One region of the Microbacterium sp. PM5 genome, then DNA from elsewhere that is predicted to be linked to it. Evidence: predicted binding sites of a transcription regulator. Region 1 holds the regulator's gene; each other region holds the start of a gene.
What was found. The regulator HrcA, encoded in region 1, represses chaperone genes, less so after heat shock. The targets are predictions, from matches to a motif close to TTNGCACTCGNNNNNNNCGAGTGCNAA.
Positions count from the first base shown of each region.

Region 2: a site for HrcA is predicted at 3,769-3,795, ahead of groES (co-chaperone GroES). Genes of this name have one in related genera too.
Region 3: a site for HrcA is predicted at 8,305-8,331, ahead of groL (chaperonin GroEL). Genes of this name have one in related genera too.

Region 1 covers NZ_CP022162.1:981,483-991,480, forward strand. The annotation lists gene CEP17_RS04900 (ExeM/NucH family extracellular endonuclease) at 1-2,382, opposite strand, end outside; gene lepA (translation elongation factor 4) at 2,689-4,539, shown strand; gene CEP17_RS04910 (DUF1990 family protein) at 4,568-5,218, shown strand; gene hemW (radical SAM family heme chaperone HemW) at 5,218-6,435, shown strand; gene hrcA (heat-inducible transcriptional repressor HrcA) at 6,494-7,531, shown strand; gene dnaJ (molecular chaperone DnaJ) at 7,584-8,693, shown strand; gene CEP17_RS04930 (16S rRNA (uracil(1498)-N(3))-methyltransferase) at 8,695-9,447, shown strand; gene CEP17_RS04935 (HIT domain-containing protein) at 9,471-9,818, shown strand; gene CEP17_RS04940 (PhoH family protein) at 9,883-9,998, shown strand, end outside.
Region 2 covers NZ_CP022162.1:2,627,286-2,637,283, reverse strand. The annotation lists gene CEP17_RS12560 (ABC transporter ATP-binding protein) at 1-547, shown strand, start outside; gene CEP17_RS12555 (ABC transporter substrate-binding protein) at 807-2,141, opposite strand; gene rarD (EamA family transporter RarD) at 2,312-3,244, opposite strand; gene groES (co-chaperone GroES) at 3,386-3,682, opposite strand; gene CEP17_RS12540 (PHB depolymerase family esterase) at 3,924-5,216, shown strand; gene CEP17_RS12535 (class I SAM-dependent methyltransferase) at 5,240-6,433, shown strand; gene CEP17_RS12530 (hypothetical protein) at 6,459-6,953, opposite strand; gene tsaD (tRNA (adenosine(37)-N6)-threonylcarbamoyltransferase complex transferase subunit TsaD) at 6,950-8,017, opposite strand; gene rimI (ribosomal protein S18-alanine N-acetyltransferase) at 8,014-8,511, opposite strand; gene tsaB (tRNA (adenosine(37)-N6)-threonylcarbamoyltransferase complex dimerization subunit type 1 TsaB) at 8,508-9,200, opposite strand; gene tsaE (tRNA (adenosine(37)-N6)-threonylcarbamoyltransferase complex ATPase subunit type 1 TsaE) at 9,239-9,742, opposite strand; gene alr (alanine racemase) at 9,839-9,998, opposite strand, start outside.
Region 3 covers NZ_CP022162.1:274,326-284,323, forward strand. The annotation lists gene CEP17_RS01310 (DUF4265 domain-containing protein) at 1-428, shown strand, start outside; gene CEP17_RS15035 (hypothetical protein) at 449-1,075, shown strand; gene CEP17_RS01320 (hypothetical protein) at 1,410-1,598, opposite strand; gene CEP17_RS01325 (barstar family protein) at 1,741-2,277, shown strand; gene CEP17_RS01330 (hypothetical protein) at 2,999-3,469, shown strand; gene CEP17_RS01335 (hypothetical protein) at 3,571-3,708, opposite strand; gene CEP17_RS01340 (DMT family transporter) at 3,925-4,878, shown strand; gene CEP17_RS01345 (nitroreductase family protein) at 4,896-5,522, opposite strand; gene msrB (peptide-methionine (R)-S-oxide reductase MsrB) at 5,519-5,935, opposite strand; gene CEP17_RS01355 (DUF2332 domain-containing protein) at 6,010-6,999, shown strand; gene CEP17_RS01360 (DUF3263 domain-containing protein) at 7,018-7,287, shown strand; gene CEP17_RS01365 (LytR C-terminal domain-containing protein) at 7,297-7,869, shown strand; gene CEP17_RS01370 (cold-shock protein) at 8,031-8,234, shown strand; gene groL (chaperonin GroEL) at 8,368-9,987, shown strand.

The DNA.
Region 1 (9,998 bases):
CGACTCGGCATCCGTGTAACCCTCGTCGTAGAGGACCTTCAGCGGGTCCTCCTGGGTGTAGGAGTTGAAGTCGCCGACGAGCACCGCCGCTTCTCCGTTCGCGGTGAGGGAAGAGACCCAGTCGCGCAGCGCGCTCGCCTGCGCGACCCGGGCCGGGTTCCACGCCCCCTGTCCGTCCTTCTGGTCGGCCTGCGCGCCGCTGGCGCCGCTGGAACCCTTGGACTTGAAGTGGTTCACGACGAAGAGGAACGGCTCGCCGCCACCGGCGGGCGCGAACTTCTGCGCGATCGGCTCGCGCGCATTGTCGAAGGCCTGTCCGGATCCCGACTGCGTCCCGAGCGCCAGAGCCTCACCGACGGGTGCGACGCGGGCGGGCTGGTAGATGATCGCGTTGCGGATGACGTCCTGCTCGGATGCATCGGGCAGCTGCGCGGATGCCGGGACGTACGCCCACTTCTCACTTCCGGCAGCGGCGTTCAGCGCCGCGACCAGGGTCGCGACAGCCTTGTCGGGCGTCGACGGCGTCGACTTCGCCGAGTTCTCGATCTCCATGAGCCCGACCACCGAGGCGTCCAGTGTGTTGATCGCCGAGACGATCTTCGACTGCTGGCGCGCGAGGTCTGCGGCACCCCAGGCTCCGCGGAGGTCGCAGCCTCCCCGGACGTTCGTGCCGACGCCGGCACGGTCGGTGTACGGCTGGCAGGCCGCGTCGGACGAGCCGAGCGTCGTGAAGTAGTTCAGCACGTTGAACGAGCCCACGCTCAGGTCGCCGCCGACGGGGGCAGGAGCTGCGGTACGCGGGTTGGTGAAGCTCGCCTGACCCTGCGTCTTGCCGTCGCCGGCGAGGAAGGTCACCGGGTTCAGCTTCCACGCGTTGTTGCGGTAGTCGAGCACGAACGAGCCGCTCAGGGACGCGGTGGCGCCGACGACGACCGGCTTGTCGAGCGAGACGTACGCCGGCGTCAGGTCTCCGTTCAGGAGCGCACCGGTGCCGTTGTTGGCGCGCGCGGCATAGTCGAGCGAACCGCCGTCGTCGAGGACGACGCCGCGGGCAAGGTTGTCCGCCGCGGCCACGGCGGCCTCGGCGCTGCCGGGGCGGGCGACGTCCGTCGGCTGACGGAGCACGCCGGTGCCGGCGGCAAGACCCACTTCACCGTAGCGGTTGGTGTTGTTGGTGTTGGTCACCGTGAAGGTGCCGGTGACGCTCACGAGCATCGACTCGAGGCTCTCGCGCTGGGCGATCGAGGCCGGCCACGTCGTGAGCACGACGGGCTTCGGGGCCGCAGCCGCATCGATCTTGCGAGCCGCGCCCGTGTCGACCGCGAGCTGGGTGAGGCCGTTGAACTCGGATGCCTTACCGGTGACGCGGACAGTGTCTCCGAGCGCGACCTCGTTGGCGACGGCCGGGGTCTTCGCGTAGACGAAGATAGCGTCGGATGCCGTGTGGGCGCTCAGATCGATCGCGCCGCCGGTCCCGGGCGTCTGGATGACGTAGCCGTTGTAGCCGCCGGTCGCATACTGAGCGGTGACGACGCCTTCGGTCGTGACGGTCTGGCCGTTCAGCGGGGTGCTGTCGCCGGAGCCTTGGATCGCCGCGATCGGTGTGATCGTCTCGGTCCCGGGGGTTCCCGTCGAGGTCGGCTGCGGCGTCGGGGTGGACGTCGTCGTGGGCTCGGGAGAGGGAGACGCGGTGCCGGTCGGCGCGGGCGTCGGCTCCGTGCCCGCACCGGAGTTCTGCGGAGTGGGGGCGCCCACGGCGAAGTCCGCGCTGTTGACGGCGGTGTTGGTGTGCGACGCGTCGCGCGAGATGCTCGTCGAGTTCTCGGTGCCGGGAGCGGGCGAGCCGGCTGCGGGGGTCGCGGATGAACCCCAGGCGACGTAGTCGACGACGTCGGCGTCGCCGGGTGAGGTGACGACGGTGGAGCTCGAGACGAGCGCGACCTTGCCGGCCGTGCCGCTGAGGGCGAGCGAGCCGACGGCATCCGGCGTGGGAAGGGGAGTCGTCCCCGCCTGCCCCTTTGCCTCCTGGACGAGGAACGTGCGTCCGGCGGGGATGGTGCCGCTCAGCGCCTGCGCCGAGAACTTCTTGTCGCCGCCTGCTGCGGCGTACTGCAGCGTCCAGCCGTCGAGGCTGACCGGCGCCGACGAGACGTTCACGAGCTCGACGAAGTCGTGGGTGTAGGTGGCGCCGGAGTTGCCGCCCCCGCCGTACACCTCGTTGATCAGCACGGCGGCGTTCGGCGAGACGGCCGCCTGAGCCGGAATGGTCGCGAATCCCGCGCCGCTGAGGGCGAGGGCTCCGGCGGTGATGGTGGCGACGATCGCGCGCCTGTTCCGCCTCTCGGCGGTGGGACGCGTGGCGTCCCGTGTCGGATCTGACACGTGTTCTCCCTGGTTTCGCATGCAACAGCGGACAGCCGCATACACGGCGGTCCTCTTCGGTGATTGAGTGCCGATGATGAGGTGGCTGTGAGACGAAAAGGTTGCACCGAAGTGAACGCCGCACGACATCCGGTCCCATCGAACGTGAGATCGAGCTTCCGTGGCGCGGATCGCGGCGGCAAGAGAAAGGGCGGTTAACTCTTTCTCATCCGGCGCAGCCCTGGCGCGTCGCGTGAGGGAGAGGCTAAAGTCCCGCGCGCGGTCGCGCGGGGCCCGCCCTGCGGACGCCGGTAGACTGCACGGGACATGTCACCCCGCGCCCTGAAGCCTCTCGAGCCGTCTGCGACCCCTCCAGAGCTGATCCGCAATTTCTGCATCATCGCCCACATCGACCACGGCAAGTCCACGCTGGCCGACCGCATGCTGCAGATCACCGGTGTGGTCTCGGACCGCGACATGCGTGCGCAGTACCTCGATCGCATGGACATCGAGCGCGAGCGCGGCATCACCATCAAGTCGCAGGCCGTCCGCATGCCCTGGGCCACCGCCGAGGGCACCTTCGCACTGAACATGATCGACACACCCGGCCACGTGGACTTCACATACGAGGTCTCGCGCTCGCTCGCCGCCTGCGAAGGCGCCATCCTCCTGGTCGACGCCGCGCAGGGAATCGAAGCGCAGACCCTTGCGAACCTCTACCTGGCGCTGGAGAACGACCTCCAGATCATCCCGGTTCTCAACAAGATCGATCTGCCCGCCGCCGATCCCGAGAAGTACGCCGCAGAGCTTGCGAACCTCATCGGCGGCGACCCCGCCGACGTGCTGCGGGTGTCGGGCAAGACGGGCATGGGGGTGGAGGAGCTGCTCGATCGCATCGTCGAGCGCATCCCCGCCCCGGTCGGGGACGCCGCGGCCCCGGCGCGCGCCATGATCTTCGACTCGGTCTACGATGCCTACCGCGGCGTGGTGACGTACGTCCGCATGGTCGACGGCAAGCTCGAGCCGCGCGAGCGCATTCAGATGATGTCCACGCGCGCGACGCACGACCTGCTCGAGATCGGTGTCTCCAGCCCCGAGCCGGTTCCGACCCGGGGCCTCGGCGTCGGCGAAGTGGGCTACCTGATCACCGGCGTGAAGGACGTGCGCCAGTCGAAGGTCGGCGACACGATCACCAACCACCGCAAGCCCGCGAGCGAAGCCCTGGCCGGCTACACCGACCCCAAGCCGATGGTGTTCAGCGGGATCTACCCGATCGACGGCAGCGACTACGCCGACCTGCGTGAGGCGCTGGACAAGTTGAAGCTGTCGGACGCCTCGCTGCAGTACGAGCCGGAGACCTCCGTCGCCCTGGGCTTCGGATTCCGCTGCGGGTTCCTGGGCCTGCTGCACCTGGAGATCATCACGGAGCGCCTGTCGCGCGAGTTCGGCCTCGACCTCATCACCACGGCACCCTCGGTGACGTACGAGGTCACGACCGACACGGGCGAGTCGGTCACGGTCACCAACCCGAGCGAGTACCCCGACGGGCGCGTCGCGAGTGTCTCCGAGCCGGTCGTCAAGGTCGGCATCCTGTTGCCCAAGGATTACGTGGGCACGGTGATGGAGCTCTGCCAGCAGCGCCGCGGAACGCTCCTCGGCATGGAATACCTCAGTGAGGACCGGGTCGAGCTGCGCTACAACATGCCGCTCGGCGAGATCGTCTTCGACTTCTTCGATCAACTGAAGTCCAAGACACAGGGCTACGCGAGCCTCGATTACGAGCCCGCCGGATCCCAGGAGGCCGATCTGGTCAAGGTCGACATCCTGCTGCAGGGTGAGAAGGTCGACGCGTTCAGCTCGATCGTCCACCGCGAGAAGGCGTACGCGTACGGCACTCTGATGACCGAACGCCTCCGCAAGCTCATTCCGCGCCAGCAGTTCGAGGTGCCCATCCAGGCCGCCATCGGCGCACGCATCATCGCGCGCGAGAACATCCGAGCCATCCGCAAGGACGTTCTCGCCAAGTGCTACGGCGGCGACATCACCCGTAAGCGCAAGCTGCTGGAGAAGCAGAAGGAGGGCAAGAAGCGCATGAAGATGGTCGGTCGTGTCGAGGTGCCCCAGGAAGCCTTCATCGCCGCGCTCTCCGGCGACGTCGAGGGCAAGGACAAGAAGTAGGCAGGACGCCCCGGTTAGGCTGGACATCATGCGTCGCGGAAGCTTTCAGGACGACACGGTCGACTATGCCGCCGTCGGCGCCACGCAGGCGCACGACCTCATGAGCTATCCGCCCGAGAACAGCGTTCCGGCGGAGGACTCCTGGCTGCTCGGCAGCGGGCAGGCGCGCTTCGAGTCATCGGCCGACGCGCTGCTCTCGTGGACGGCGCTGCGCGGTGCGGGGCTGGAGATCTCGGACGTGCGTCCGGCTGCCGGCCCGATGTACACGGGAGTCGGCTACGACGTCGACGGCAATCCGACGGTGGCGAGCCGCATGGACGCCGATCAGCGGTTCGACGCCGACGGCACGCCGTACGTCGCGGCCGGAACGACCGTGCGGGTGCGGGGACATGTCAAGGGCATGAACGCGGACGGTGAGCTGCGCGTCATCTACGCGATCGAAGAGCCGCGACGCGTGGGGTTTGCTCTCGGAACCGTCGGGGACTCCGTCGTCAGCGGCGAGGAATCGTTCGTCGTGACCTGGGCGGACAACGACGAAGTCCGGTTCACGGTGCGCGCTTTCGACCGTCCCGTCGCCACGCTCTACCGCGTCGTTCCGGCTCTGGTGAAGCGTCGCCGGCGCGAGCTCTTCCGCGGGTACCTGCGCGCCCTCTCACCGCTGTACACGACGCCGGCCTGATGGGCTCCGCCCTTCCTCTCGGCGACCCCGCTCCGATCGACGGCGCGCTGCCGTCTGACATCGTGATCGATCCGGTCCGTGATTTCGGCGTGTACGTGCACGTGCCCTTCTGCCGCGTGCGCTGCGGCTACTGCGACTTCAACACCTACACGGCCACAGAGCTGCGTGGCGCTCGCCAGGACGCGTACGCCGACGAGGTTCTCCGCGAGATCGAGCTGTCACGGGGCGTGCTGTCACAGCAAGGGCCTCTGCGCGCGGCATCCACGGTGTTCTTCGGTGGCGGCACACCCACCTTGCTGCCGGCGGGGGATCTGGCCCGGATGCTCGACGGCATCCGCTCGGCCTTCGCGCTGACGACCGATGCCGAGGTCACCGTCGAGGCCAATCCCGATACCGTGACCGTCGCGATGGCTCACGAGCTCGCCGAGGCCGGCGTGACCCGCATGTCGATCGGCATGCAGTCGGCCGTGCCGCATGTGCTGGCCGCCCTCGACCGCACCCACGACCCCGCCTCGGTGCAGACCGCGGTCCACGCGGCACGCGCGGCGGGCCTGGATGTGAGCGTCGATCTGATCTACGGTGCACCGGGGGAGTCGCTGGACGACTGGCGCCGCTCGATCGAGGCAGCCGTGGCGCTGCGACCGGATCACATCTCCGCGTACGCGCTCATCATCGAGGAGGGCACCAAGCTCGAGCGCCAGATCCGCCGCGGCGAGCTCGCCGCACCGGATGACGACCTCCAGGCCGACATGTACGAGCTGGCCGACGCGACGTTCGCCGCGAACGGATTCGGCTGGTACGAGGTGTCGAACTGGGCGACGGACACCGCCCACCGCTCTCGCCACAACCTCGCATACTGGCGCGGCACGGATTGGTGGGGCTACGGGCCGGGGGCGCACAGTCATGTCGACGGACTGCGATGGTGGAACGTCAAGCACCCCGCGGCATACGCACAGCGCCTCGCCGCCGGCACCTCTCCTGCGGCTGCTCGCGAGCGCCCGGATGCCGCCGCACGGCGACTCGAGGACGTCCTGCTGCGCTCGCGCATCGCGGAGGGCATCGCGGTGGCCGAGCTGACCGGCGAGGGCCGCCACGCGGTGGCCGCGCTCATCGCCGATGGGCTCATCGAGGGATCATCCGCCGTGCGCGGGCGCGTCGTCCTCACTCGCCGTGGACGTCTGCTGGCGGATGCCGTGGTGCGCGCCCTCACCGCCTGAGCACACGATCGCGGTAATATTGGCACTCGATCACCCTGAGTGCCAATAAGGAGGAGCGATGGTCTCGGAACGCGGCCTGCAGGTCCTCCGCGCGATCGTGCAGGACTACGTCGACACCCACGAGCCCGTCGGCAGCAAGGCGATCGTCGAACGGCACCAGTTCGGCGTGTCCGCCGCGACCATCCGCAACGACATGGCGCTCCTGGAGGACGAGGAGCTCATCGCAGCGCCGCACACATCCTCCGGACGCGTGCCCACCGACAAGGGATATCGCGTGTTCGTCGACCATCTCGCCGAGCTGCGCCCGCTCTCGACGGCGCAGCGTTCGGCGATCTCGTCGTTTCTCACCGACCCGGGCGACCTCGACGAACTCTTGATGCGCACCGTGCGCGCCCTCACACAGCTCACCGGCCAGGTCGCCATCGTGCAGTACCCGTCATTCGCCCGCGCGAACGTCACTCACGTCGAGTTCGTGCACCTGGGCGGAGCACGCGTCGTCGTCATCGTCGTCACCGACACCGGCCGGGTCTCCCAGCGCGTGGCCTTCCTCGCCGAGGAACTCACCGAAGAGGCCGCCCAGCAGGTCAAGACGGCGATCTCGCGGCTGGTCACGGGCAAGCCCGTCGCGGAGGCTGCGGCCGCGATCGTCGAACTCTCGGCGTCAGCCCCCGACGGCACCCGCATCGATGCCGCGCTGCGCACCGTCGCGCGGATCGTCGGCGAGGAACTGGAGGACTTCCGCCAGGACCGGCTCGTGATGGCCGGGAGCGCGACACTCGCGCGGCGCGAGAGCGACTTCCGCGGGAGCATCTACCCGCTGCTGGAGGCCATCGAGGAGCAGGTCACCCTGCTGCGTCTGATGGGCGAGATGGTCGCCGACGACCAGGGACTCGCGGTGAGCATCGGCCGGGAGAACGAGCCCTTCGGGCTCACGGAAGCCTCGGTCCTCACGAGCGAGTACGACGCGACGGGTGCACGCGCGCGCGTCGGCCTCCTCGGCCCCACCCGAATGGACTACCCCACCAACCTCGCGGCGGTCCGCGCCGTCGCGCACTATCTGAGCCGACTGCTCGACGAGGACGACACGTCCCGCTGAGCGATCCGCTCCCGAACACCGACCCGCGCCCGCAAGGGCAGGAAAGGCGATTGTGGCCGACCACTACGAAGTCCTGGGCGTATCCCGCGATGCGAGCCCCGACGAGATCAAGAAGGCGTATCGGCGTCTCGCGCGCGAACTGCACCCCGATGTCAACCCGGGAGCGGACGCGTCCGAGCGCTTCAAGCTCGTGACCCACGCCTACGACGTCCTCAGCGACCCGGAGCAGCGCCAGCGCTACGACATGGGCGGCGACAGCTCGCCCTTCGGCGGAGGCGGCGCGGGTTTCGGCGGCTTCGGCGACATCTTCGAGACCTTCTTCGGCGGCGGCGGAGCGCGCGCCGGCCGGCCGCGCTCGCGCCGTGAGCGCGGCCAGGATGCGCTGGTACGGGTGACCCTCGATCTCGGCGACGTCGTGTTCGGGACCCACCGTGACATCGAGGTCGACACGGCGGTGCTGTGCGAGACGTGCCAGGGATCGTGCTGCCAGCCCGGGACGCAACCGGCGACCTGCGACATCTGCCACGGATCCGGTCAGGTGCAGCGCACCGTGCGCAGCCTCCTCGGCAACGTCGTCACCTCTCAGCCCTGCACCACCTGCCAGGGCTACGGCACCACGATCCCTTACCCGTGCGCGAGCTGCCAGGGCCAGGGCCGCGTCCGCGCGCGGCGGACGGTCTCGGTCGACATCCCCGGGGGCGTCGAGACCGGACTCCGCCTGCAGCTGCCGGGCTCCGGGGAGGTCGGCCCCGCGGGCGGTCCGAACGGCGATCTCTACCTCGAGGTCACCGTCGCGACCCACGAGGTCTTCAGCCGGGAGGGCGATGACCTGCTCGCCACCCTCGAAGTGTCGATGCCCGATGCGATCCTCGGCACGCACACCACGATCTCCTCGCTGGACGGCGACGTCGACCTCGAGGTGCGCTCCGGAGTGCAGTCCGGTGACGTCCTGACGATCAAGGGCCGCGGCATCACGCCCCTGCGCGGCGGCACCCGCGGCGACCTGCGGGTCGGCGTGCAGGTCGTCACGCCGACGAAGCTCGACGCCAAGGAGCGCGCACTCATCGAGGACTTCGCCAAGCGGACGAAGGCCCCGGCTCCCCGCCTGGCGCAGTTCCACCAGGGCATGTTCTCGAAGCTGCGCGACCGGTTCCGCGGCTGAGATGGCTCTGCACTTCCTCGTCGACGAGCCGTCGGCGGACGGGCCCGCCGTCGCCGACGCCGCTCCGGGCGACGAGATCATCATCGCCGGTGCCGAGGCTCATCATGCGGCGGTCGTGCGTCGCGTCCGCGTCGGCGAAGAGGTGACGGTGGGCGACGGTGCCGGCGTCTGGCTCACCGGTGTCGTCGCGGCATCCGCACCCAAACGCGTCGCGGTGACGGTGACCGCCCGCACCGTCGCCGCGCCACCCAGCCCGCGCCTGGTGCTCGCTCAGGCGCTTGCGAAAGGCGACCGCGACGAGCTCGCGGTGCAGGCGGCAACCGAGCTCGGCGTCGACGAGATCGTGCCGTGGCAGGGCGCGCGCAGCGTATCGCGCTGGAGCGACGATAAGGCCATCAAGGGCGTCGCACGCTGGCAGAGCATCGTCCGCGAAGCCGCCAAGCAGGCGCACCGCCCGTGGGTTCCACGCGTGTCGGCGCCGGTGTCCGTCGCCGGCCTCGCCGCACGTGCCGCGGACGCGCGCGTTCTCGTGCTGGAGCCCACAGCCGCCACGGCCTTGAGCGCCGTCCCTGTGGCCGACGGCGCGGAGATCGTTCTCGTCGTCGGCCCCGAAGGCGGCATCGCTCCCGACGAACTCGACGCGCTCGCGGATGCCGGAGCCATCGCCGTCCGCCTCGGCGACACGGTGCTGCGCACCTCCACCGCGGGACCGGCTGCCCTCGCCGTGGTCAACGCCCGCCTCGGCCGCTGGTGATGGGCGCTGACTACACTCGGAGTATGAGCGAACCGTCCATCTTCACGCGCATCCTGGAGGGCGAGATCCCGGCCGAGATCCTTGCCGAGACCGAGAACGTGTTCGCGATCCGCGACATCGCACCACAGGCACCGGTGCACCTGCTGGTGATCCCCAAGAGCGCCGCCTACCGCGACGTCGTCGAGCTCGCCGCATCCGACCCGGCTCTCATGAGCGAGATGGTGGGGCTGGCGAACACGCTCGCCGCCGAACACGCCGACGGCGACTTCCGCCTCGTGTTCAACACCGGTCCGGCCGCCGGCCAGACCGTGTTCCACGTCCACGCGCACGTGCTCGCGGGAGGACTGGACGAGGGGAGCCTCGGTGGCTGATTCCACCGACGACGCGAACGCGACCGCACCCGCCGTCGACCGGATTCTCGCCGACGGCGTGGCGATGGTCCAGCTGCTCGGACCGCAGGACCGGCTGCTGCGGGTCGTGGAGCGCGAACACCCCGACGTGCAGGTGCACGTGCGCGGCAATGAGATCACACTGACCGGCATTCCCGCCTC
Region 2 (9,998 bases), 1.5 Mb from region 1:
CGAGGACATCACCAACCAGAAGGCCAACCAGCTGGTGCAGGCGGGGATCGGCTTCGTTCCCCAGACGAACAACGTCTTCCCCTCCCTGACGATCGAGGAGAACATGCAGATGGGCATGTTCTTGCGACCCAAGGAGTTCCAGAGCCGCGTCGCCGAGATCTGGGAGCTCTTTCCCGTGCTGGGCGAGCGTCGCAAGCAGCGCGCCGGATCGCTCTCCGGCGGCGAGCGCCAGTCGGTCGCCATGGCGCGCGCCCTCATGATGAAGCCGAAGGTGCTCCTGCTGGACGAGCCCAGCGCGGGCCTGTCCCCCGTTCGCCAGGACGAGACGTTCATCCGCACGCGGGAGATCAACAAGACCGGTGTGACCATCATCATGGTGGAGCAGAACGCCCGTCGCTGCCTGCAGATCTGCGACCGCGCGTACGTCCTCGACCAGGGCCGCAATGCCTACGAGGGCGCGGGACGCGAACTCGCGAAGGACCCGAAGGTCATCGAGCTGTACCTCGGCACGCTCGCCGCGGATGTCGAGGCGTCGCACTCGGACTGACCGCTCAGGGACAGAAGGGGCCTCGCCGTCTCGGCGAGGCCCCTTCTGCATGCGCGCGGCTTTCGATGCGGAGATGCGCAACGGATGCGGACGCCGAACGGCACGGCATCCGCGTCCGTTGACCGCGTCCGCATCTGTTGACGGCGCTGGCGACGGGAGAACGGATGCCGCGGCGGGCATATTCACCCGCCGGCTGCGCGCCGAGACACGAAGAAGGGGCGGATGCCGCGGCATCCGCCCCTTCTGTCGTGCGCAGGTGTCAGTTCACGGAGCCCTGGATGGACTTCTGGAAGACGGGAGTGTTGTTCGCGTCGAACTTGTAGATGCCGATGTAGGCGCTCGACGGGTCGTTCTGGGAGTTGAACGGACCAATGCCCGCCTTACCCGTGTAGGTGATGTCCTTGCCGCTCTTGATGAGCGCGAGGCACGAGGCGTAGTCGGAGCACTTCTCACCGTTGGTGGTGCCCGAGACCGCGGCGAGGTTCGCCTGGATCGTCGGACCGTCGGTGCCCTTGCCCTTCTCGGCGGCCAGTGCCGCGAGCACGATGGCGTCGTAGGACTCGGGAGCGTACGAGAAGTCCTTCAGGTCGGCGTTCGCGCTCTTCTTGTAGAAGTCCACGAGGCGCTGCTTGAACTCGGGGTCGGGCTGGGCGCCGGGAATGGTGCCCTGGGCGCCGGTGAGCGTGCCCGCCTCGAAGTCCTTGCTGTAGTCGGCCGTGTTGCCGTCGACGAGGTACGTCTTCGACAGATCCCAGCCCTGAGCCTTCAGCTCGGGGACGATCTGCTTGGTCTCGTCGAAGGCGAGGATCACGATCGCGTCGGGCTTGGCCGCCAGAGCCGCCGACACCTCGGAGGAGAAGGTCTTCTGACCGGGAGCGAACTCCTGGCCCTTGCCCTTGGCGCCGTAGACGACTTCGCCGCCCGCCTTGGTGACGGTGTCTTCGACGACATCGCGCAGGCCGGTGCCGTACGCGTCGTTGAAGACGATGAACGCGACCTTCTGGACGCCGTCACCGATGACGAGGTTGCCCAGCGCCGAGCCCTGCACCGTGTCCGGCGGAGCGGTGCGGAAGTAGTAGCTGGAGTAACCGGAGAGCTCGGTCGCGGTGTTCGCGGGCGAGATCTGCACCTTGCACTTCGAGACGATGGTGTCGACGAAGTTGAGGCTGACGCTCGAGGACTCGGCACCGAGCACGACCTGCGCGTCGGAGGAGGCGATCTGCGCAGCCGAGGCGGTGGAGACCGACAGGTCCGACGAGGCGCCGGAGTCGGTGATCGGGCCGACCTTGATCGGCTGGCCGAGCACGCCGCCGGCGGCGTCGATGTCTTCGACGGCGAGGCCGTAGCCGGCCTCGGCGGGCGGGTTGAGGTAGGCCAGCGAACCGGTCTGCGGCAGGATCGTCGCGAGAGTGAACGGTCCGGTCGAGGGCGTGCCGGGCGTGCAGGCGGCGGCAGGGTCCGCCGACCCCGTCGAGGTTGCCGTGGGAGCCGACGTGGTGCCGCCTCCGCCCGAGCTGGAGCACCCTGCGAGGGCGAGCGACGCGGCGCCCGCGAGCGCAAACGCGGCGATGAGCGCCTTGTTGCGATGAACCATGGGTTCTTCCCTTTCTTCGATGACATCGCGCGGCGCACGGGCTCCGCGGTCTGGCTTGAACGCTAAACCTGCTGTGTCACCAGGATGTTTCGCGCACGCATCGAAGAGAAGCACCGCGACGCAATCGTTATGAACGTCGCGCGGGCGCCGCTCACGTCGTCGAGACGTTCTCAGACCAGATCGGCGACGTCCGAGACGTTTCGGGCCCGCCGCGACGACACCACGGAATCGACGCTCAGCACGACCAGCGCGACCCACACCAGCGCGAACCCGATCCAGCGTTCGAGCGGCATCGGCTCGTGCAGGATCCACGCGCCGGTGATGAACTGCAGGATGGGGGCCACGAACTGCAGCAAGCCGATCACGGTGAGCGGCGCCCGTCGCGCACCCGCAGCGAACAGCAGCAGCGGAACAGCGGTGACGACGCCGGCAAGGGTGACGAGAACGGTGTGCCCGGCGCCCTGGGTGCCGAAGACGAGGCCGGTGGTGGCGGCGACCACGACCAGCTGGATGAGGGCGATCGGGGTGAGCCAGAGAGATTCCAGGGTGAGGCCGCTGATCGCATCGACCCGAGGACCGATCTGCTTCTTCACGAGACCGTAGGTGCCGAAGCTCGCCGCCAGGGTCAGCGCGATCCACGGGAACGATCCGTAGGCGACGATGATGACGATCACGGCCAGTCCCGCGAACCCGATCGCGATCCACTGCGCCAGCCGCAGACGCTCCTTCAGCACGATCACGCCCAGCAGCACGGTCACGATCGGGTTGATGAAGTACCCGAGGCTCCCCTCGATGACGTGCCCGGTGAGGATGCCGATCAGGAACACCTGCCAGTTCACATAGATCAGCAGGCCCGCGATGATCGTCCAGAACACGAGCCGTCGATCGCGCAGGATCGCGATGAGCTTGCCCCACGTGCGGGTGAGCGTCAGCAGGATCGCGCAGAACGCGAGGGAGAAGAGAATGCGCCAGACGACGATCTCCCACGGCCCGATGGGCGCCAGCAGCAGGAAGTAGAGGGGCATGAATCCCCAGAGGAAGTACGCCGCGAAGGCGGAGATCCCCCCGCGCCGCTCTTCACGTGCGGTCTCGGCGGGTGTCATGAGAGAAAGCCTACGACGGTCGTGACATGTTCGGACCGACGGATGCCGAGGCATCCTGCCGTTGGTCGTCGTTCCTCCGCCAATCCGCGTTAACGACGATGGCCCCCGGGCTACCCCGGGGGCCATCGTCGTGTGCGATCGTCAGCGGACGACGACCGCCAGAACGTCGCGGGCCGACAGGACGAGGAACTCGTCGCCGCCGAACTTCACCTCGGTGCCGCCGTACTTGCTGTAGATGACGCGGTCACCGACGGCGACGTCGAGCGGCACGCGGTTGCCGTTGTCGTCGATGCGGCCGGGGCCCACGGCCACGACCTCGCCCTCCTGGGGCTTCTCCTTGGCGGTGTCAGGGATGACGAGGCCACTGGACGTGACCTGCTCAGCCTCGACCTGCTTGATGACGATGCGGTCCTCGAGCGGCTTGATGGAAACCGACACGGTCTACCTCTTTCTTGCTGGGCGTGATGCTTCAAGACTCGTTAGCACCCACAGGGGTGGAGTGCTAACAGAAGTCTAGAGCGCGGCTGGCACTCGTGCAACGCGAGTGCCAACTCTGCGAGACCGTCACCCCCCTGTTACATGAATCATGTTTCACTTACCATCGGACCTGCGCTCCCACGACCGGGACGACCGGGCAACGGTGCCCGGACGATGGCGGGAGCGGGATCGGAGTCGACCGATGACCACCCCCGACCTCACGACGGATCACCCCGCTCATCGGCGGCGACGCGCGCTGGCCGCGGCCCTGACGGCGGCGGCCCTGGCTGTCGGCGCCCTCCTGGCCGCACCGGCCACGAGCCCCGCTGCGGCGGCGACGGGGTCGTGGACGACCGAGTCGATCGCGGGCATGAGCGTGCGGCTCTACACGCCGGCGAGCGCCGCGACCCTGGGCAACGGCCGCGCGCTGATGATCAGCCTGCACGGGTGCGTGCAGACGGCGTCGACCCTGCAGACCGCCGGCAACTGGGCCGCGACGGCGGAGCAGTACGGCATGGTCGTCGCCCTTCCCGACGCCCCGGGCGGGGGTGTGGTGCTCGGATGCTGGGACTACTACGACGGCAACCATTCGCGCACCGCACCCGCCCGCCATGACGACAACCTGTTGGCGCTGGTGTCGGCGCTCACCGGCCGCGCGGCGCTCGGCATCGACCCGGCGCAGGTGTACCTCTCGGGCCTGTCCTCCGGCGGCGGCGAGACCATGGTGATGGGGTGCCTCGCCCCCGACGTGTTCGCCGGCATCGGCATCAATGCCGGACCGACCGTCGGCACGACGTCGGGACAGATCGGCAGCGTCGCCGTCTCGCAGGCTCAGGGCACGGCCACGTGCCGCACCTTCGCCGGCTCGGCATCCGCATCGTTCTCGAGCCAGCTCACCTCGGTGATCTACGGATCGAATGACACCACGGTCGCGACGGGCTACAACACTCTCAACGCGCAGATCATGGCCGGCATCTACGGCGCCGGGTCGTCGTCGACGTTCTCGATGGCGGGGCTGGCCGGCACCAACACGGCGGGGTCGGGCACGATGTACGCGGATGCCGCGGGTCCGCGCGTCTCGCTCATCCAGAACACCGGCCTCGGTCACAACTGGCCGGCCGGCGGCGGGCCGGGCGGCTCGTACGTCTCGACCAACAGCATCGACTACCCCGCGTACGTGACCGGCTTCTTCTTCGCGCACAACCGGCGGGTCGACCGCGCGGCGACACCGAGTCCGACGCCGACGCCCACGCCGACGCCGACGGCCACGCCGACCGCGAGCCCCAGCCCGACGCCGACCGCACCGGGCGCGACGTGCGTGAGCGCGACCAATGCCGCCCACAAGGCCGCGGGCCGGGCGACCAGCTACGGCGTCAATCCCTACAACCCGTATTACGCGGTGGGCAGCCTGGACTACCTGGGGCAGGGGGATGCGACCGTGACGAGTCTGCAGCAGACGTCGGCATCGCGCTGGACGAAGGTGAGCGGGTGCTGAGCAGCCCCGCATAGGCTGGCGGGATGGAACGCGCCGAGCTCACCGCCCTGCTCACCCCCGAGGGGCTGCGGCTGGCCGATGAGCTCGGTGCCATCGACTCCGCCGACGAGGTGGCGCGCACCGTGTCACGGCTGCGGGCGCAGGGGCTGTCGCCCGAGCTCGTCTCGGCCGCCGTCGGCCAGGCGCGGCTGCGGACGCGGGCGCGCGCGAAGTTCGGGGCGTTCGCCGACCGCATGCTGTTCACGCGGGCGGGTCTCGAACAGGCCACACGGCTGTCGGTGGGCGCCCGCCACGCGGGCCGGTTCCGCGACGCCGGAGTGCACCGCGTCGCCGACCTCGGCTGCGGCATCGGCGGGGATGCGCTCGCGTTCGCCGGGATCGGCCTCGACGTGCTCGCGGTCGACGCCGACGAGACCACGGCCGCCCTGGCCGCGTACAACCTCGCCCCGTTCGGCGAGTCCGCGACCGTGCGCCATGCCCGCGCCGAGGAGGTCGCCCTCGACGGCGTCGAGGCGGTGTGGCTCGATCCGGCCCGACGCACGGCCGGCCATACCGAAACGGTGCGGGTCGCCGCGGGCGACTGGTCGCCGCCGCTGGAATGGGTCTTCGCGCTGGCGCAGCGGATGCCCGCGGGCATCAAACTCGGACCGGCCTTCGACCGGGCACAGATCCCCGCGGATGCGGAGGCGCAGTGGATCAGCGTCGACGGGTCGACGATCGAGCTCGTGGTCTGGACCGGAACGCTCGCTCGCGACGGTGTTCGCCGCTCGGCCCTCGTCGTCCGCTCCGACAGCGCCGCCGAGCTGACCGCTGCGTCCGATGCCGAGGATGCCGAGACACGGCCGCTCGGCGCCTTCGTCCACGAGCCGGAGGGCGCTGTCATCCGTGCGCGCCTCATCGGCGAGGTGGCTCGCCGCCTCGACGCCGGAATGCTCGCCCCCGGCATCGCCTACCTGACCTCCGATGCCGAGATCACGAGCCCCTTCGTGCAGTCCTTCCGCATCCTGGAGGAGCTGCCCTCGGATGTGAAGGCGCTCCGGCGCGCCCTGCGCGAGCGGGAGATCGGAACGCTGGAGATCAAGAAGCGCGGCGTCGACGTCGACCCCGCCATCCTTCGCACCCAGCTGAAGCTGACCGGTCCGCGCGCCGCGACGCTCATCCTCACGCGTGCGGGGACCTCACGCGTCGCGCTGCTCGCCGAGCGCGTCACCCGCTGACGCCGATCGCGCCGGCGCGGCGCCGTCAGCCGAACAGCGGCCCCTGGGTCGACGCCCACCACAGCCAGCCCGCGCTGTAGGCGAGCGACAGCAGGCTCAGGCACAGCGCCCAGACCGCGACGGCCCGACTCTCCCAGGGACGGCGCAGCGCGACCACGGCGAGCACCGCGGCCAGGATGCCGATGAGCACGCCCCAGCCGACGACCAGCGAGACGATCAGTGCCACGACGGCGAGGGCGAGAGCCCACGAGGCGCTGCGAGGCAGCACCGGCGGCGTCGGCGCCCAGCGCACGTCAGGTTCGGGTGTCCACGACCCCGTGGTCGCGGCATCCGGCTCCACCGGCGCGCCGACCGCAACCGGCACCGGCTCGGTGAGTTCGCGCTGGAAGCCGCCGCGATGCGCTCCGGGCAGGGCCGCCGTGCCCGCGGGCGCGACGTCGGCCGATGGCGCCTCCAGACGGGCGTCGATGCGCGGCGGCGGAACGTCGTCGGGCGCCGTGTCGGGGCGGTCGTCGCTCATCCCGTGGCCTCCCCGGCGACCTGGATCTCGGTCACCGGCAACGTCGAGTCGGCACCGAAGGCGAGGCTCGAGGGAGCGCGTCCACTCGCGATCAGCTCCGACGCGAGCGCGGCGATCATGGCCCCGTTGTCGGTGCACAGGCTCAGCGGCGGGATGCGCACGGCGACTCCCGCTTCGGCCGCGCGCGCCAGCGCGACCTCGCGCAGGCGCCGGTTGGCGATGACGCCGCCCCCGAGCAGCAGGCGCGGCACGCCGTGCTGCGCGCACGCATCGAGTGCTTTGGTGACGAGCACATCGACGACGGCTTCGCGGAAGGATGCCGCGACATCTCCCACCGCGACCTGCTGCCCCGAGGCCTCGGCCTGCTCGACCCAGCGCGCCACGGCCGTCTTCAGACCGGAGAAGGAGAAGTCGTAGCGGTGCGCCGCCATGTCGGAGGCGCGCGACAGCCCGCGCGGGAAGTGGATGGCGGCCGGGTCGCCGCCCGCCGCGGCGCGGTCGATCTCCGGTCCGCCGGGGTAGGGCAGTCCGAGAATCCGGGCGATCTTGTCGAAGGCCTCACCGGCGGCGTCGTCGAGGGTCTCGCCGAGAAGCTCCACATCGCTCACGAGATCGCGGACGAGCAGCAGCGAGGTGTGTCCGCCGCTGACCAGCAGCGCGACGGTGGGGTAGTCGACGTCCTCGCCGGTGAGCAGATCGGCGGCGATGTGCCCGACGAGGTGGTTGACGGCGTACAGCGGCTTGTCGAGGCCGACGGCGAGCGCTTTGGCGGCGCCGATGCCGACCATGAGCGCTCCGGCGAGACCGGGCCCGCTCGTGACGGCGACGGCATCCACGTCGGTGAGGGCGATGCCGGCCTCGGCCACGGCCGCGTCGATCGCCGGCTGCAGAGCTTCGAGGTGCGCGCGGGCGGCGACCTCGGGCACGACCCCGCCGAAGCGGGCGTGCTCGTCCATCGAGCTCGAGATGGTGTTGCTGAGCAGGGTGCGTCCCCGGACGATGCCGATGCCGGTCTCGTCACAGCTGGTCTCGATGCCGAGCACAAGCGGTTCACGAACGGTCATGAGCACACTCCCCCGGTCTGCGTCTGCGCGTGCCGCTCGGCGGCCCAAGCGACGAGGTCGAGCTTCATGACGACGGCATCCACGTCGTCGGGCTGGTAGTAGCGGGGGCGACGCGCGATCTCGAGGAACCCCTCTGAGACGTACAGTGCGGCGGCGGTCGGGTTGTCGGCACGCACCTCGAGGAACACCTCGCGCGCCCCGCGCTGTCGCGCTGCCTCCAGGAGCGCCCGCAGCAGGGTCCGCCCCCGCCCGCGGCCCCGCGCGGACGCGGCGACGGTGATCGTCTGGATGTCGGCATCGGCGGCGCGCGCGACGGCGCGCACCCCGCCGTATGCGAGCAACCGCCCCGCCTCCACGTCGACCAGGTAGTGCGCGTGGGGTGAGAGCAGCTCTTCGCGCATCATCGGCTCGCTCCACGCGTCGGTCGGAAACGACGCGCGTTCGAGGTCCATGATCTCCGCGAGGTCGTCGACGGTGGCGGCGCGCAGCGTCATGCGCGCCCCTCGACGCCCGGGCGGGCGACGCTCTTGGGCAGCGTGACGTCAGGCGCGCGCAGGTAGAGCGGCTCCGGACCGGCGAGCTCGCGTCCCGCGGCGACGGCGCGGGACGCGACGACGGCGAGCATGGCCGCGCTGATCGTCGTCACCTCGACGCGGTCCGCCTCGTGTGCGGACAGCACCGCGTCGATCTCGGTGCGCAGGGCGAGGGCTGGTCCCGTCGCGCGGATCGGAAGACCGTCGGCATCCATGCCCTCGTAGACCGAGTACGCGACCTCACGCCGGCGGGCGTCGGTCACGACGGCGAATCGGCGTGCGGGCGCGTACGGATCGGCGAGGGCATCGTCGAGGAGGATCGCCAGGGCTGCCGCGTCGTGACTGGGCACGGCGACGACCGGAAGGTTCCGCGCGAGAGCGAAGGCGCGCGCGGCGGCGATACCCACACGCAGCCCCGTGAAGGGGCCCGGCCCCATGCCGGCGGCGACGTGTGTGAGGCTGACCGGCTCTGCCGCCCCGGTCTGTCCGATCGGGCCCCGGGCCGCGTCGGCGAGCGCGTCGCGCAGGAGGTCGCCGATGACTTCGGCGTGGCCGAGCGGGTTGTCGCTGGTGCGGTCGGCGCGGACCGCGCCGTCGGGATCGACGACGCCGACGGCGGTGCCGAGCGAGGTGTCGATGCCGAGGATCACCCCTCCAGGGTAATCGGGGTGAGCGCGCGCCGGAGCGCTCACCCGTGGCGAGTGATGCGGACCAGCCGTGGTGCGGCGTCCTCCATCGCGGCCATGTGGGGACCGGCGGTGCCGCAGGCGTTGTCGACGCCGGTGCCGCTCCAGCCCCGGTCGATCTCGACCTCCCACCAGCGGTCGGCGACGGCGTCCGCGAACGGTGCCGCCCATTCGGCGACGACGACGGCGTGGGCGAAGTCGATGTCGAGGTCATCGAGCTCGCCGTCGGTTCCGAGGCGGTAGGCGTCGACGTGCACGAGTGAGGGGCCGTCGGCGAGCGAGGGGTGCGTGCGGGCGATGACGAACGTCGGACTCTGCACGCGGCCGCGAACCCCGAGCTCGGCGGCGATGCCGCGCGTCAACGTCGTCTTTCCGGCGCCCAACGGACCGGTGAGCACGACGAGGTCACCGGCGTGCAGCGCGCGACCGAAAGCCCGGCCGAGCTCTTCCATCTCTGCGGGCGACGCGATCTCGCGCTGCCCGACGAACTCATCCAATCCGTTCATGCGATCACCGTTTCGTCTTCTTCCCACCCCGCTGCAACGCCGCCCGCGGGTCGCGGATTCCCGCAGGACGCGGGCGCAGCGCGCATCGGTGAGCGGTCACACCGCGCCTTCGCGCCGCGGCACGCGCGGACCGATGCGGGTGACGATCTCGTAGTTGATGGTGCCCGCGGCATCCGCCCACACCTCCACCGGCGGCGCGCCCAGCGTCGGATCGCCGAAGAGGACCGCCTCCTCGCCCACGGCGACCGGGTGGTCG
Region 3 (9,998 bases), 710 kb from region 1:
TCTGGCGAGAGCGTGCCAACTTCATCGTCGTCGCGCCGTTGCCGGAGCAGGACCGACATGAGCAGCTGTGGTGCCGGCAGCTGACCGAATCGACATTCGAGGTCTGCTGCATACCGTTCTTCCTCTACGACGTCGCGCTCGGAGACGTTGTCGAAACCGAGACGACGTCGGAAGGAGCTTTCAGCGTCCGTCGCGTGACGGAGCATTCGGGGCGTTACGTCTTCCGCGTGCTCTTCTCTGACCTCTCAGCCGAGACGCAGGCCGAGGTCCAGGACCGTGTGATGGGTCTTGGAGGAGCGGTGGAGCGGGGGACCCCCAAGCTGATCGCGATCGACGCGGAGAATCAGAGGGTCGCTTCCCGAGTCGCCGATTATCTGCAAACCCAGGAGGCTGACGGCAGGCTCTTCTACGAGACGGGCAGAGTATGACCGCGCCAGGAGGTCAAGAGGTGGTGCTGGAAGAGCTCGCCCGCCGTGGATACCACTTCGACTCGCTGGCAAACCTGCGTCGGTCTGGGCTCCGGTACGTCAGCGCGATCCCCGTGCTTGTACAGGCGCTCGAAGGATCAGATGATGACCGTGTCGCGATGGAGATCGTCCGTGCGCTGAGCGTTCCGTGGGCGCGACCGACGGCGACCCGCGCGCTCATTCAGTTTTTCCGTCGAGCTGATGTGCCGTCAAATATGGGTGTTCGTTGGGCCGCAGGTAACGCGCTGGAGACGTCCTGGGATGACGCGGCTTTCGATGAGTTGGTCGATCTGGCTATGGATGTGCGGTATGGGCGGGGACGAGAGATGATCGTGTTCGGGTTCGCCAAGTCCAAGCGTCCGGAAGCGAATCAGGTGTTGCTGCGGTTGTTGTCTGATCGTGACGTCAATGGGCATGCCGTGTCGGCGCTTCGGAAGCGAAAGGTGCGGTTGCCCGCTTCTGTGCTCGACGGACTGCTCCACGATGACCGCACGTGGGTGCGCAGAGAGGCGCAGAAGGTTCTGGAGGCGTACCCGGTTGGCTCCGCTGGGACACGTCAGGTCCGTACTCTGCATTCGAGCAATCTGGACGACGTCAATGCGCCATGAACCGGAACTCTATGGTCGAATCTGCGGCTACCAGCCGCCGGACCTTCCGTGGGGAACGAGCGGAGAAGACCCATCCTGGGATATTTGTCCTTGCTGCCGTGTTGAACATGGATACGAGGACTCAACGCCCTCCAGCTCGCTTCGCTTCCGCGATCGGTGGCTCGCCGCCGGTGCGCCTCTGTTCAAACCCAGGATCGTCGATGACGATCTCGCAGTGCCCGACCGTCTGCACCGCGTGCCTGAGCAGTATCGGTAGATGCCGCCCGTCTCACCCCCGTCATATGGTCGTTTCCCGCGAGATGCGAGGCTGCGTGCCCCTGAAGGAAGTGACCGCTTACGGTGCTCGATGCGCGTGGATCGCTCGAGCAGCCAGGAACGGCTTGATGGAGGAGAGGGCGACAACCACACCGCTCGCTACTCCTGCAAACCCCATGAAGCCCTGCGCGGCATAGGGCAAGCTGAGGAACGTCAGCATGAGGCCCAGGAGTACGAGCAGAACCCCGCCGATGATGTTCGCCCTCATGATCCGACTCTACTGACGCCGCGCAGAGGAGTTCCGGAGGTCGGTGCGCCAGCTGGGGGCGTCTTGTGACGTAGTCAGACGGGTCGGCATACTGGACCGACGTCCATTACTCGACGTTCGTGACTATTCGAGGGGCCATGGAGTGACAAGCCTTGTGGAACCTCTGCGGGCGGGGATGGGGAGCGCCTTTGTGCTGCTTGCCGGGAGACGAAACGAGATCGCCACGGCCCGGTGGAAGTGGAGCACGGGGCTGGGAGTTGCGGTGCGCGTTGTGCGCGGGCGGAAGATGAGGGACGCGGCGGGCGTATTCGACGAGTTCGCGGCTGCTCTGCAGTTCCCCACCTACTTCGGAGAGAACAGGGATGCGTTCGACGAGTGCATCAGTGAAGCGGACGAGTTCTCTCGTGACGTTGGGCTCGTCGTTCTCCTGACTGAGCCGGATCAAGTGCTGGCGGATGAGTCGCCGGCGTCTCTGAAGTGGCTGGTGTCATCGCTCGAGCACGCTGCGCTGGAGTGGGGAACACCGATCGCCTTGGGGGAATGGTGGGACCGCCCGGCTGTTCCCTTCCATGTCGTTCTTGCCGGCGAAGGCCCCACGACCGCGGCATCGATTGCACGCTGGGAAGCGGCCGGCCTCTCGGATCTCGGCACGGTGGACGCCGACGGAACGATCGGCTAGTTTCTGGCAGTGATTCCTCTTGCAGACGTGCTACGCCCTCACGGCGTTGATCTAGCGGGATTGCCGGCCGCCGAGGCCGATCCCTTCGCTCAGGAAGGTGCCCTACAGGAAGCACAGCTCTTGTCCGTCCGGTTCGATGCCGTGACGGGTGTTGCCGGGCTCCTTTTCGAGATGCGCCCGTCGTTGCAGGTCCGGGATGCGAACACAGGTGTGCTTGTGGCACGGCGTGTTCGAGAGCTTTCATGGTCGAGCCCAGCGCGAAGCGGTGGGCTGTCGGCCTGGCCGGTCGGGAGTTCCACCACCCATCGTCGCGCCGGGATGGTGCGATTCGAGCTCGATATGTGGCCGGCGCCCGGGGCATCTCTCTCCTTCGAGGCGTCGGACGCCGACTTCTTCCTCGGCAGGGTCCCAGGGCTCACGGCTGCGCCGCCTGACTACACAGAGGTGTCGCCAAAGGAGGCGGACGGTCGGATCGCCGATTGGAACTCGAGCTTCGTGCCCGTCGGGCTTTCACGATGTCTCCCGATCCCGCCCGATGCTCGCGTCGGGTAGGCCGGGAGTTCCGGCCCTGCAGGAGTCGATTTCTCGGCACGATCGATCGGTTCACGCCGCCATGAATGTCGTTCACCCATCCAGCGAAGAGTCGATCCTCTCGCAGCTCGCGACCCTCGGCTACGCATCCTCGTCGTTGGCTGATTTGCGACGTTCTGGCATCCGATACGTGAGCGCCATCCCCGTGTTGGTGGATGCTCTGGAACGAGAGACGGATGATCGCGAAGCAGAGGAGATCGTCCGCGCACTGAGTGTGCCATGGGCGAAGCCGGTCGCTATTCCGGCGCTCATTCGGTTCTTCCGGCGCGCATCTGACCCAACCAACCTGGGAGCACGGTGGGCTACAGGGAGCGCTCTGGAGATCATTTGGGACGATGCGTACTTCGACGAGCTGGTCGATCTGGCGACGGATGTGCGGTATAGGCGGGGACGAGAGATGGTTGTGCTCGGGTTCGCCAAGTCGAAGCATCCGGAGGCGAATCAGGTCTTGTTGGGGTTGTTGGCGGATCGTGACGTCAATGGGCACGCCGTGTCGGCGCTCCGGAAGCGAAAGGTGCGGTTGCCCGCTTCGGTGCTCGGCGGACTTCTCCGGGATGACCGCACGTGGGTACGCAAAGAGGCGCAGAAGGTTCTCGAGTAGGCGATCGTCGGCTTCGTAGCGGCGATGGTGATCGCCCGCCGTGCGATGCGATAGCGAGGCCCCTCAGCGTTGCCTGAGCGCACCGGGTGCGCGAACTCGATTCAGCCGAGGCTGACCGACTGATAGTAGGCGACGGCTGCCCAGACGAGCACGCCCACGCCGATCATCAGAGTGCCGACGCCGACGAACTGCCAGATGACGAGTCGGCGCTCGGGGGCGGGGAGGTCGCGAAAGGCCATGCGGTGATCGTAGCGAGTCCGCTGCGTCCATCGCGTGTCCATCGCGTTATCCACGGCGATGCGCTCGGCATCCGCCGGCTCGCACCCCTAGATTCGATTCCGTGGACGAGCACGAGCCGCGTACCGAACCCGACACCGTCACCGAAGCGATCTGCATTCTGGGCTACGACTGACCGATCGGCTCCTCTCCCACGCGCCCGGCTAGGCTGAGGAGTCGTGACCGCACCGACGACGCCCCGGCTTCCCGCCGGTGTGGCTCTCGGTGGTGCCGTGCTGGTCGGCGTGCTGACGGCGCTCCAAGCCCGCATCAACGGGCAACTCGGTCTGCGCATCGGTGACGGGCTCGTCGCCGCGGTCATCTCCTTCGGGTCGGGCCTCCTGGTGCTGGCTGTGGTGTCGGCGCTGCTGCCGACGGGCCGCCGAGGTTTCGGCGCTCTGGTCGCCGGCATCCGGGCGCGCACGATCCCGTGGTGGATGCTGGCAGGCGGCCTCGCCGGAGCGCTCACCGTCGCAACGCAAGGCCTCGCCGTCGCCGTGATCGGCGTTTCCCTGTTCACTGTCGGGGTCGTGGCCGGACAGACACTGAACGGCCTGGTGCTCGACCGCGTCGGCTACGGCCCGGCGGGCGTCGTCGCGGTCACCATGCCACGCATCGCGGGCGGCGCGCTGGCCCTCATCGCCGTCGGTATCTCGTTGCAGGGCGGCGTGGTGGAGCGCGTGCCCTTGTGGATGCTGGTGCTGCCCTTTCTGGCCGGTGTCGGCATCGCGTGGCAGCAGGCGACAAACGGGCGGCTGCGCCAGCGCGTCGGGACGCCGTTGACCGCGACCTTCGTCAATTTCTTCGGTGGAACGGTGGTCCTCGCCATCGCGGCCATCGTTCACGTCGCCGTCGTCGGCGCGCCCCGCGCACTGCCGACCGAGGCGTGGCTCTACCTCGGCGGCGTGGTCGGAGTGATCTACATCTTCCTGTCGGCGGCGCTCGTCGCCCACACCGGCGTTCTGCTGCTCGGCCTCGGCGTCGTGGTCGGCCAGCTCGCCACTGCATTCGCCCTCGATGCCGTGTGGCCCGCCGATGCCGGGCCCGGCTGGGGAACCGAACTGTTGATGGTCGTGGTGGCCGCAAGCTCGGTCATCGTCGCCCTCGCCCCCTGGCGGCGACAGCGACACTGATCGGCCGCCAGGGCCCGTCAGCTCTTCTTCTTGTCTTTCTTCGCGCCGGTCGTCGTCGCCCCGCCGTCCTTGTCCGCCGCCTTCGCGGAGGCGGGCATGCGGCTCAGATGTGCGCGCGGATCGACGCTCTTGCGCCGGCCGGGACGTGCGCCGCTGGGCTTGCCGCCGACATACAGCCAGCCGAGCAGTTCCTCGTCCTTCGTGAGTCCGTGCGCCTTGGCGACCGCCTTGGCTCGCGTGTAATGACCGGTGCGCCAGATGACGCCCCAGCCCGCCTCATCCAGCAGGAGGCTGAGCACATGGGCGACGCCCGAGGCAACCGCCTCCTGCTCCCAGCGCGGAACCTTCTCGCTCTTGCGGTAGCTGGCGACCACGGCGAGGAGCAGCGGGGCGCGCAGAGGCTTCGTCGACGGCTTGTCGTCGCCCTCGGCCTTGGCGATCGCGGCGCCGAGCGTCGCCCGGTCATCTCCGCGCAGCTCGATCACACGCCACGGTCGCAGCGAGGAGTGGTCAGCGACCCGCCCCGCTGCCGCGATCAGGGTGAGAAGCTCGGCGCGGGCGGGCGCGGCATCCGTCACCTTCGACCAGGAGCGACGGTTTCGCACCGCCGCCAGTGCGGGATAATCCGTGACCGTCTCGATCACGACGCGTCCGCCTCCGGGGCCGGGGTGAACGACAGTGACAGCGAGTTCATGCAGTACCGGTCGCCGGTGGGCGTGCCGAAGCCGTCGGGGAAGACATGTCCGAGATGCGAGCCGCAGTTCGCGCAGCGCACCTCGGTGCGGACCATGCCGTGGCTGCGGTCTTCGATCAGCTCGACGGCCTCGGGGCGCACCGACTCGTAGAAGCTCGGCCACCCGCAGTGCGAGTCGAACTTCGTTCCACTCTGGAACAGTTCGGCGCCGCAGGCGGCGCACGTGTAGAGACCGGCGCGGCTCTCGTCGAGCAGCTCGCCGGTCCAGGCGCGCTCGGTACCCGCCTGGCGGAGCACCGCGTACTGTTCGGCGGTGAGTTCCGAACGCCACTCGTCGTCGGTCTTGGTCACGCGGTAGGTCATGTCTGGCTCCTTACTCCACCCACCATTCAACCCGACGCAGGCCGCGGTCGGCTCGGCCCGCGAGAATGTCACCCATGAGTTCCCTCCCAGAATCGGTGTCGGCCCGCTATGGCCGGTTCGCCCGCGAGGAGGCTCCCGGACGTTCCGCGCTGTACGGCGAGTGGGCCGCCGGAGTCGCGGCGGATGCCGAGGCGCAGGAGGTGCTCGGTCGGATCGCGCCTTCTCATCGTCAGCCCCCGCTCGTCTTCGCCGCCGCTCGGATGCTCGGATCCGGCGAAGGCGGGTACCGCGAGTGGCGGCAATGGGTGCTCGCCCACGGCGACGAGCTGGTCGCGGAATGCGGGGCGCGCTCTCTGCAGACCAACGAACCCCTCCGGTGCGCCGCCCTGCTGCCCGCGCTTGCGGGCATCGACGGGCCGATCGCGCTGCTCGAGGTCGGAGCGAGCGCGGGACTGTGCCTCTACCCCGACCGCTACTCGTACCGGTATCGAGGCGTCGCCGGCGAGATCGTGCTCGATCCCCCCGACGGGGCGTCGTCGGTCGTGCTCGAGAGCGAGCTGCGCGGTCAGCACGTGCCCCCGTTGCGGCATCCGGAGATCGTCTGGCGGGCGGGCATCGATCTCGCGCCACTGGATCCGGCCGACCCCGCCACCGAGGCGTGGTTGACGGCTCTCGTCTGGCCGGGCGAGACCGGACGCGCGGATCGGGTGCGTTCCGCGCTGCGCATCGCGGCGGCGGACCCGCCCCTCATGTTCGCGGGAGACGGCGTCGAACAGCTCGCCCGCGCGGCCGCGGCGGCGCCGCGGGAGACGACACTCGTCGTTCAGACGCCGGGTGTCCTGGCCCATCTCGGATGGCATGCGCGACACGCGTTGATCGAGGCGGCATCCGCCGCAGGACGATGGATCACCCTCGATGCCCCCGCTCTCCACGAGGGCTGGCGCGGTGGCGCGCCGGCGACGTGTGCGGCGGAGGGCTTCGCGCTCGCACGAGACGGCATCGTCCTCGGCCGTGCCGATCCTCTTGGGCGATGGCTGGAGTGGCATCCCGGCGGGTGCGGCTGACGGGGTTAGCGTGAGGACGTGCCCCTCTCCGACCGCGATCGTCTCCTCCTCGACTTCGAGTCGCGGTGGATCGCACACGACGCCGTGAAGGAGGAGGCCATCCGCGCCGAACTCGACCTGGCGCCGGCCCGGTACTACCAGCTGCTCGCCCGCATCATCGATCAACCGGATGCCGCGGCGCACGACGCCATGCTGGTGCACCGTCTGCGCCGGCTCCGCGACGCGCGCGAGAGCGAGCGCGAGGGACGCGCGGCCGTTCCCGCCGTCCGCACGGGAACAGGCCGATAGCATTCTGGGGTGCCGAGTACGCCCCCGCAGAAAGACCGCTTCGATGATCTCGCCCTCGAGGGAGGGCGCATCGGTGCTCACCGCGCCGAGAATCCGCGTCTGCGAGGCGGAGTCGTGGTGCTGTGGTCGATCATCGCGATCGTCGTTCTGGTCGCGGTCGGCATCTTCGGCACGCTGATCGCCACTGGCCGCGTCACCCTCTTTCCCACGCCGAGCGCCACGCCGACGACCATCGCGACCGCCGAGCCGGGCATCGACACGTCCTACGCGGTGACGGTCCTCAATGCGACGACGCAGTCGGGTCTGGCCGGCTCCCTCGCGCAGACCATCGTCGCGGCCGGATGGGCGTCCGACAGAGTCACCGCCGGCGACGCCAGCTCCAAGGACTTCCCGACCACGACGGTCTTCTACTCCGACCCCGCCGAAGAAGGGGCGGCGCGCGGCCTCGCCCAGGTGATCGGCGGCGCGGCGGTGACCCTCAGCGACGCCTACGCCTCTCTTGCGGGTGGCGACGGCAGCAAGCTCCTCGTCGTCGTCATCGGCGCGGATCGCACGGATGCCGGAGCCACTCCGGCCGGCTGACCCCACCGCCCGGTGATCACGAGCGTGGTCATGAGCGCCGAGCGTGTTTCGCGCGTGTGAACAGTTCGATGCGCCCGTGTCAACAGTTGCCGGAACGGCGATTTCGCCGCTCTCGCGCTGGTTAGCATTGCGACGTCCCACCGCAGCATCAGGAGATTCGCATGGCCCAAGGCACCGTCAAGTGGTTCAACGCCGAGAAGGGTTTCGGCTTCATCACCGTGACCGACGGCCAGGACGTGTTCGTCCACTACTCCAACATCGACATGTCGGGATTCCGCGTCCTGGAGGAGGGGCAGACGGTCGAGTTCACCGTCGGAGCCGGTCAGAAGGGCCCCCAGGCCGAGTCGGTCCGCGTCGTCGCCTGACGCCGTCCGGCCCTCCCATCGCGCCCGCTCGGCGCGGCTTGCACTCGTCATGCCAGAGTGCCAGAATGAGTTAGCACTCAATCATCGCGAGTGCTAAAGACTCATCCTCACGTCCGGGAGGGACGACACACTTATGGCAAAGATCATCGCTTTCGACGAGGAGGCCCGCCGTGGCCTCGAGCGTGGCCTGAACATCCTGGCCGACGCCGTCAAGGTGACCCTGGGCCCGCGCGGTCGCAACGTCGTGCTCGAGAAGAAGTGGGGCGCCCCCACGATCACGAACGACGGTGTCTCGATCGCCAAGGAGATCGAGCTCGACGACCCGTACGAGAAGATCGGCGCGGAGCTCGTCAAGGAGGTCGCCAAGAAGACGGACGACGTCGCCGGTGACGGCACCACGACGGCCACCGTCCTCGCCCAGGCCCTCGTGCGCGAAGGTCTGCGCAACGTCGCAGCCGGCGCCGACCCCATCTCCCTGAAGAAGGGCATCGAGAAGGCCGTCAAGGCGCTCTCCGACGAGCTGCTCGCGTCCGCCAAGGAGGTCGAGACCAAGGAGGAGATCGCCGCCACGGCATCCATCTCCGCCGCAGACCCCGAGATCGGCGAGCTCATCGCCGAGGCGATCGACAAGGTCGGCAAGGAAGGCGTCGTCACCGTCGAGGAGTCGAACACGTTCGGCACCGAGCTCGAGCTCACCGAGGGCATGCGCTTCGACAAGGGCTACATCAACCCCTACTTCGTCACGGACCCGGAGCGCCAGGAGGCCGTCTTCGAGGACCCGTACATCCTCATCGCGAACCAGAAGATCTCCAACATCAAGGACCTGCTGCCGATCGTCGACAAGGTGATCCAGGAGGGCAAGGAGCTCGTCATCATCGCCGAGGACGTCGAGGGTGAGGCTCTCGCGACCCTCGTGCTCAACAAGATCCGCGGCATCTTCAAGTCGGTGGCCGTCAAGGCTCCCGGCTTCGGCGACCGTCGCAAGGCCCAGCTGCAGGACATCGCGATCCTCACCGGCGGCCAGGTCATCACGGAGGAGGTCGGTCTCAAGCTCGAGAACGCCACCACCGACCTGCTCGGCAAGGCCCGCAAGGTCATCGTCACCAAGGACGAGACCACGATCGTCGAGGGCGCCGGTGAGTCGGCGCAGATCGAGGGTCGCGTGACGCAGATCAAGCGCGAGATCGAGAACACCGACAGCGACTACGACCGCGAGAAGCTCCAGGAGCGTCTCGCCAAGCTCGCCGGCGGCGTCGCCGTCATCAAGGCGGGCGCGGCCACCGAGGTCGAGCTCAAGGAGCGCAAGCACCGCATCGAGGATGCCGTCCGCAACGCCAAGGCGGCCGTCGAGGAAGGCATCGTCCCCGGTGGTGGCGTGGCCCTCATCCAGGCCGGCAAGAACGCGTTCGCCAAGCTCGAGCTCACCGGTGACGAGGCCACGGGTGCGAACATCGTCAAGGTCGCCATCGAGGCGCCCCTGAAGCAGATCGCGCTCAACGCCGGCCTCGAGCCGGGCGTCGTCGCCAACAAGGTGTCGGAGCTCCCCGTCGGCCAGGGCCTGAACGCCGCGACCGGCGAGTACGTCGACATGTTCGCCGCGGGCATCATCGACCCGGCCAAGGTGACGCGCTCGGCTCTGCAGAACGCCGCGTCGATCGCCGGTCTGTTCCTCACGACCGAGGCCGTCGTCGCCGACAAGCCCGAGAAGGTTGCGGCTCCGGCCGGCGACCCCACGGGTGGCATGGACTTCTGAGTCCGGATCTC